2 regions of the Pseudomonas sp. CF161 genome follow, and region 1 is predicted to be linked to the other one. Evidence: predicted binding sites of a transcription regulator. Region 1 holds the regulator's gene; the other holds the start of a gene.

Region 1 (3,389 bases):
GGACCTCTATCACAACCCCGCAAAACGGGTTGGATGAGGGTGGCCATGAAGAGATTGCACCGTATCTACATCGATGGTCTGCCATGCATTGTTCCAACGGTGAACGCGCAGCCAGTTATGTGGCCCCGTCTAAGTAAGACAAGGTAAAGAAAGAACATGGGCAGCATGCATCCCGTACAGGTGATTGCGGTGACCGGCGGCAAGGGTGGCGTCGGCAAGACTAACGTGTCAGTGAACTTGTCACTGGCCCTGGCTGAGCTCGGCCGGCGCGTCATGCTGCTGGACGCCGACCTGGGCCTGGCCAATGTCGACGTCCTGCTGGGCCTGACCCCCAAACGTACCCTGGCTGACGTCATCGAGGGCCGTTGCGAGCTGCGCGACGTGTTGCTCCAGGGCCCGGGCGGGATCCGTATCGTGCCTGCCGCCTCCGGCACCCAGAGCATGGTGCACCTGAGCCCGGCCCAGCATGCTGGCCTGATCCAGGCCTTCAGTGATATCGGCGACAACCTCGATGTGCTGGTCATCGACACCGCTGCGGGTATTGGTGACTCGGTAGTCAGTTTTGTCCGCGCGGCCCAGGAAGTCCTGCTGGTGGTCTGCGACGAACCGACTTCGATCACTGACGCCTACGCGCTGATCAAACTGCTCAATCGCGACTACGGCATGAACCGCTTCCGGGTCCTGGCCAACATGGCGCAAAGCCCGCAGGAGGGTCGCAATCTGTTCGCTAAGTTGACCAAGGTCACGGATCGCTTCCTGGACGTGGCTTTACAATACGTCGGTGCAGTTCCTTACGACGAATGCGTACGCAAGGCCGTGCAAAAGCAGCGTGCGGTCTATGAAGCCTTTCCTCGTTCGAAGTGCTCGCTGGCGTTCAAGGCCATTGCGCAAAAAGTCGATACCTGGCCGTTGCCTGCCAACCCACGTGGGCATCTGGAGTTTTTTGTCGAGCGTCTCGTGCAGCAAACAGCAGGACCGGTGCTATGACAGCCAGCGGCTACAACCTGTACAAGAAGTCGGCGCGTGACAGCCAATATGAATTGATCGAGCGTTATGCGCCTCTGGTCAAGCGTATCGCCTACCACCTGCTGGCACGGCTGCCGGCCAGTGTCCAGGTCGAAGACCTGATCCAGGCCGGGATGATCGGTTTGCTCGAAGTGTCGACCAAGTACGATGCGAGCAAGGGCGCAAGTTTCGAGACTTATGCCGGGATTCGTATTCGTGGGGCGATGCTCGACGAAGTGCGCAAGGGCGATTGGGCACCACGTTCAGTACACCGCAATACACGAATGGTCAGTGATGCCATTCGCTCAATTGAAGCTAAAACCGGTCGTGACGCTAAAGATCATGAAGTTGCGGCCGAACTTGAATTGAGCCTCGACGATTATTACGGGATTTTGAACGACACCTTGGGCAGCCGCCTGTTCAGCTTCGACGACCTTTTGCAGGACGGCGAGCATGAAGGGCTGCATGAGGATGGCGCGAGTGCTCATCTCGAGCCGTCACGCGATCTGGAAGATGAACGCTTCCAGGCGGCGCTGGCGGACGCGATTGCCAATTTGCCGGAGCGTGAGCGACTGGTCTTGGCGCTGTACTACGACGAAGAGCTGAACCTCAAGGAAATCGGTGAGGTCCTGGGGGTCAGCGAATCGCGGGTCAGCCAGTTACACAGCCAGTGCGCGGCCCGCTTGCGGGGGCGTTTGGGGGAGTGGCGAGCGCGCTGACAGGCAGTGTGGGGACACTGCGAACGGGACCGGTAAGGCGTGATGCCGCACCGGTCTTGCAGTGTGTATTCCATGCAGTCGTTGAGTGTTACGTCGTATTGATTGAATGGCGCGTTCAGGTGCTGGGCGCGTTTAAGACTGCTTGGAGGTCGAATTGGACAAGAACATGAAAATCCTCATCGTTGATGACTTCTCAACGATGCGGCGGATCATAAAAAACCTGTTGCGTGACCTGGGTTTCACCAACACGGTCGAGGCCGATGACGGTACTACCGCGATTCCGGTCCTCAACAGCGGGAGCATCGACTTTCTGGTAACGGACTGGAACATGCCTGGCATGACCGGTATCGATTTGCTGCGCCACGTGCGCGCCGACGAGAAGCTCAAGCACCTGCCGGTGCTGATGGTGACTGCCGAGGCCAAGCGTGAACAGATCATTGAAGCGGCTCAGGCCGGCGTCAATGGCTACGTGGTGAAACCATTCACGGCTCAGGCGTTGAAAGAGAAGATCGAAAAAATCTTCGAACGCATCGGTTGATGCGCGAAGACATTGCGCCACGGGGGAGCTATGGAGCATAACGAATCTTCATTGGGCGATTTTGAGTCGACCCTGAAAAAACATGCCCACGAACTGGTCGAGAGCCTTGAAAAAGGCAAGTTTGGCGAGGCTGTGCAACTGATCCATGAGCTCAATCAGACCCGTGACCGCGGCCTGTACCAGGAAGTCGGCAAGCTCACCCGCGAGCTGCATAGCGCGATCGTCAATTTTCAGATTGACCCGCATATGCCGCAAGCCGAGGAAGTTTCACAGATCACGGATGCCACCGAGCGCCTGTCCTATGTGGTCAGGCTGACCGAGGCCGCGGCCAATCGCACCATGGATTTGGTGGAAAGCAGCACCCCGCTGGTCAACGGCCTGAGCAACGATGCCCAGGCCTTGAGCGCTGACTGGGGGCGCTTCATGCGTCGCGAAGTCGGGGCTGAAGAGTTTCGCGAGCTGGCACGGCGCGTCGACAGTTTCCTGACGCGTAGCGAACAGGAGACCCGGACCGTTTCCGGCCATCTCAACGACATTCTGTTGGCGCAGGATTACCAGGACCTCACGGGCCAGGTGATCAAGCGTGTGACCCAGTTGGTCACGGAAGTCGAAAGCAATCTGCTCAAACTCGTCTTGATGGCCAGCCAGGTCGACCGTTTTGCGGGCATCGAACATGACCGCGAATCGATCCTGGCCGAAAAAGATCCGCAAAAACATCTCGCCAAGGGTGAAGGTCCGCAGATTCATGCCGATAAACGTGAAGACGTTGTGTCCGGTCAGGACGATGTAGACGATTTGCTTTCCAGCCTTGGATTCTAGGAGCACCCATTAATGAGCTTCGGCGCCGATGAAGAGATCCTTCAGGATTTCCTGGTTGAGGCCGGCGAGATTCTAGAGCAACTGTCCGAACAACTGGTCGAGCTGGAAAGCCGACCGGATGATGCGGATCTGCTCAATGCAATTTTTCGCGGTTTTCACACTGTTAAAGGGGGCGCCGGCTTCCTCCAGCTCAATGAGCTGGTGGAGTGCTGCCACATCGCCGAGAACGTCTTCGACATCCTGCGCAAGGGTGAGCGTCGTGTCGACTCGGAGCTGATGGATGTGGTGCTCGAAGCGCTGGACGCGGT
Region 2 (3,389 bases), on a different contig from region 1:
GTCGGGCGCCGCGTCGTTACGCGCGCTGATCACCGCCTGCTGGTGCAGCTGTTGCTGCAGGTTGTCCATGGGCATTTGCAGATAAAGGCTGGTCAGGTGCTGCCAGCGCAGGCAATGGGCGCTGTCCCAGGCGTATTGCGCCGAAAGTGCCAGGCCGTTGGCCAGCAACACACTGTTGGCCGGCTGGTTCAGCCAGCGCCGCAGGTCGGGGTCGGCATCCAGGCGTTGTTGCTGATGCAGCGGATGTTCGCTGTCGCGGGCAATGTGCAGGACCTTGACCAACAGCCGGCGCTCGCTGATCAGCAGGCGATAGCCCTGTTGGACCCAGATCGGCAGATGCCAGACTTCCACCAGCGCCTGGCATATTTCCAGCAACCTGACGCCGAACAACTCCAGCTCGACCTTGTGCGCCGATTCATGCTTGTGGATGACTCGCAGTTCCCACTCTTCCAGCAGCTTCGGCTGGGCCAGGGCCAGGGGCCACAGTGGCGAGAGAAACAGCAGGCTGCCCCAATGGATGTCCTGCCAGAGGCGGGCCAGGCGGCTGGCAAAGAAGCCATTGGCCTGCTGGCTGGCGTGCTGGCTGATCAGTTGCAGTTGGCGCAGGACCGGCGGGATCTGCCCTTCCGGCAGCGCGGGCAGGCGGGCGAGCAATTCTTCGGTGCGCTTGAGGCCCAGGCGGTTGAGAGCGATCTCGAGGTTTTCCGCAGGCTCGCTCATGCTGCCGTGGGTGTGGCGGTTGGCCTCGCGGATGATGCTCAAGGCCAGCGCCGGGCTGTTCTGCATCAGGTCGGCAATATCGCGCAACGAACTGCGGCTGTCGGCGATGGCTCGGCAGACTTTATCGTGGCTGACTTGCGGCACCGGCAACGGCACCCCGTCCAGGAGCTTTATCCAGCCGCTGAGGGTCGTCGGTCGGGGAGTTGGGACTGTCGTTTCATTAGACATGGCTGGGCGCAATCATCGTCTGCTGTAAACACGCCCAGAGCGGGCCAAACTGGCTTTTCGCCTTAACTGGCTATAGTCTGGCGCAGTTTTGCCGATAAGTAGAAGAAGAGTTTTAAGAACTTCCGAATATGACCTTGAACCCGACTCAATAAGTACTCTCCTACCTATGGCTAAAATTATCGGCATCATCGTCGTATTCGCGAGCGTGCTCGGCGGATACGTGCTCTCACACGGCAAAATCGCAGCACTGATCCAGCCTTTCGAAGTGCTGATCATTGGCGGCGCAGCCTTTGGCGCATTCCTGCAGGCCAACCCCGGCTATATGACGATGCACGTCATCAAGAAATCCCTGGGGATGTTCAGTTCGCGCTTCACCCACACGTTCTATCTGGAAGTGCTGGGCCTGGTGTACGAGATCCTCAACAAGAGCCGCCGCGAAGGCATGATGGCGATCGAGGGAGATATCGAGGACGCCGCCGCCAGCCCGATTTTCGCCAAGTACCCGGCGGTGCTCAAAGATGCACGCATGACCGCCTATATCTGTGACTACCTGCGCATCATGTCCTCCGGCAACATGGCTCCCCACGAGCTTGAAGGCCTGTTCGACATGGAGCTGTTCAGCATGAAGGAAGACCTCGAGCATCCTTCCCATGCGGTAACCGGCATCGCCGACGCCATGCCCGGTTTCGGTATCGTTGCCGCGGTACTGGGTATCGTGGTGACCATGGCCTCCCTGGGTGAGGGCGACCAGAAGTCCATCGGCCTGCACGTAGGTGCGGCATTGGTAGGTACCTTCTTCGGTATTCTCGCGGCGTACGGTTTCTTCGGCCCGCTGGCCACTTCCCTGGCCCACGATGCCAAGGAAGAACTGAACGTCTACGAAGCCATCAAGGCGGCCCTGGTCGCTTCTGCATCCGGCATGCCGCCATCGCTGGCTGTGGAGTTCGGGCGCAAGGTGCTGTACCCGGCGCACCGTCCAAGCTTTGCCGAGCTGGAACAAGCGGTTCGCGGTCGCTAAGTCATGGAAAATAACCAGCCGATTATCATCAAGCGCGTCAAGCGCTTCGCTGGCGGACACCACGGGGGCGCCTGGAAAATCGCCTTCGCCGACTTCGCCACGGCGATGATGGCGTTCTTCCTGGTGCTGTGGTTGCTGTCCACCGCCACCCCGGAACAGAAGATCGCCATCGCCGGTTACTTCAAAGACCCGATCGGCTTCTCCGAAAGCGGCACACCCTACATCATCGATCTGGGCGGTTCGCCCGAGCTGGCGCCGGACACCACCCTCAATCCCGAGGTGAAGTCCCAGCCACAGCCGGACAAGGTGACGGTCGATTCCGAGCAGGTCGAGGGCATGGCCGAGCAGGTCGAGCGCGAGCGTCTCGAACTGTTGTTGCAAGAGCTGCAGAACAAGGTTGAAGAGAACCCGCAACTGCAGAAATTCAAGGACCAGATCCTGTTCGAAATCACCCAGGACGGCTTGCGCATCCAGATCATGGACGCCGAGAACCGGCCGATGTTCGACTCGGGCAGCGCGCGTCTGAAACCGTATTTCGAAGACATCCTGCTGGCCATGGCCGACACCATCAAGGCGGTGCCGAACAAGATCAGCATCAGCGGCCACACCGATGCCAAGCCGTACTCGGGCGCCGGTGACTTCGGCAACTGGGAGCTTTCGGCCAACCGGGCCAACGCCGCACGTCGCGCCCTGGTCGCGGGCAGCTATCCCGACTCCCAGGTGGCGCGGGTAGTGGGCTATGCCTCGTCGTCGCTGTTCGATCGCAAGGACCCGTTCAACCCGGTCAACCGGCGGATCGATATCGTGGTCCTGACCAAGAAGGCACAGCGTGCCATCGAGGGTGAGCAACCGCCGAGCGATGCGCCGAGTCAGGGCCAGGGTGCGCCGGGCGAAGTGCCGGGTGCTGCGACTGATCCGAATGCCTTGCCACCAGGCGCCGATCCGCTGCCGGCCCATGAAGTGCGGCAGCGCCTGAATATCTTCGAGGATGGGGTGTTGAAGATGGATGAGCCCGGCAAGTCGGGCCAGCCTTCGACCGCACCGGCGGCACCGGCCACGCCACCTGCGGCGTCACCGCCAGCGGCTGCGCCCGCAGCGCCGAAGTAACCCACAAAAAAGGCCGCGATGATCGCGGCCTTTTTGTCAGTGCGGGGTGCGACAGGTCAGTAGCTGGTTTCCGGCAGGCTGGCGATGATCGAGCGGTAGCTGTTCATCCGTTGCTGCTGCACGCGGCCATCTTCAAGGGCCTTGAGCAGGGCGCAGCCGGGTTCGCGATCATGTTTGCAATCGCGGAAGCGGCAGGTGCCCAGCAGGTCGTTGAACTCGATGAACCCGGCTTCGACATCGGCGCGGCTGACGTGGCCCAGGCCGAATTCGCGAATGCCCGGGGAGTCGATCAATTCGCCGCCACCCGGGAAGTGGA

Evidence for each region. The regulator FliA, encoded in region 1, starts transcription of late flagellar genes. The targets are predictions, from matches to a motif close to CTAAAGTTTNNNNNNNNNNNGCCGNTAA.
Region 2: motA (flagellar motor stator protein MotA) is a predicted target of FliA. The motif match lies at 1,019-1,046, and genes of this name have one in related genera.

What each region holds. Positions count from the first base shown of each region.
Region 1 is NZ_ATLP01000107.1:92,552-95,940, reverse strand. It holds gene flhF (flagellar biosynthesis protein FlhF) at 1-37, shown strand, start outside; gene fleN (flagellar synthesis regulator FleN) at 157-987, shown strand; gene fliA (RNA polymerase sigma factor FliA) at 984-1,724, shown strand; gene CF161_RS24300 (chemotaxis response regulator CheY) at 1,891-2,262, shown strand; gene CF161_RS24295 (protein phosphatase CheZ) at 2,293-3,081, shown strand; gene CF161_RS24290 (chemotaxis protein CheA) at 3,094-3,389, shown strand, end outside.
Region 2 is NZ_ATLP01000111.1:62,183-65,571, reverse strand. It holds gene CF161_RS25185 (HDOD domain-containing protein) at 1-948, opposite strand, end outside; gene motA (flagellar motor stator protein MotA) at 1,115-1,966, shown strand; gene motB (flagellar motor protein MotB) at 1,970-3,073, shown strand; gene rsgA (small ribosomal subunit biogenesis GTPase RsgA) at 3,130-3,389, opposite strand, start outside.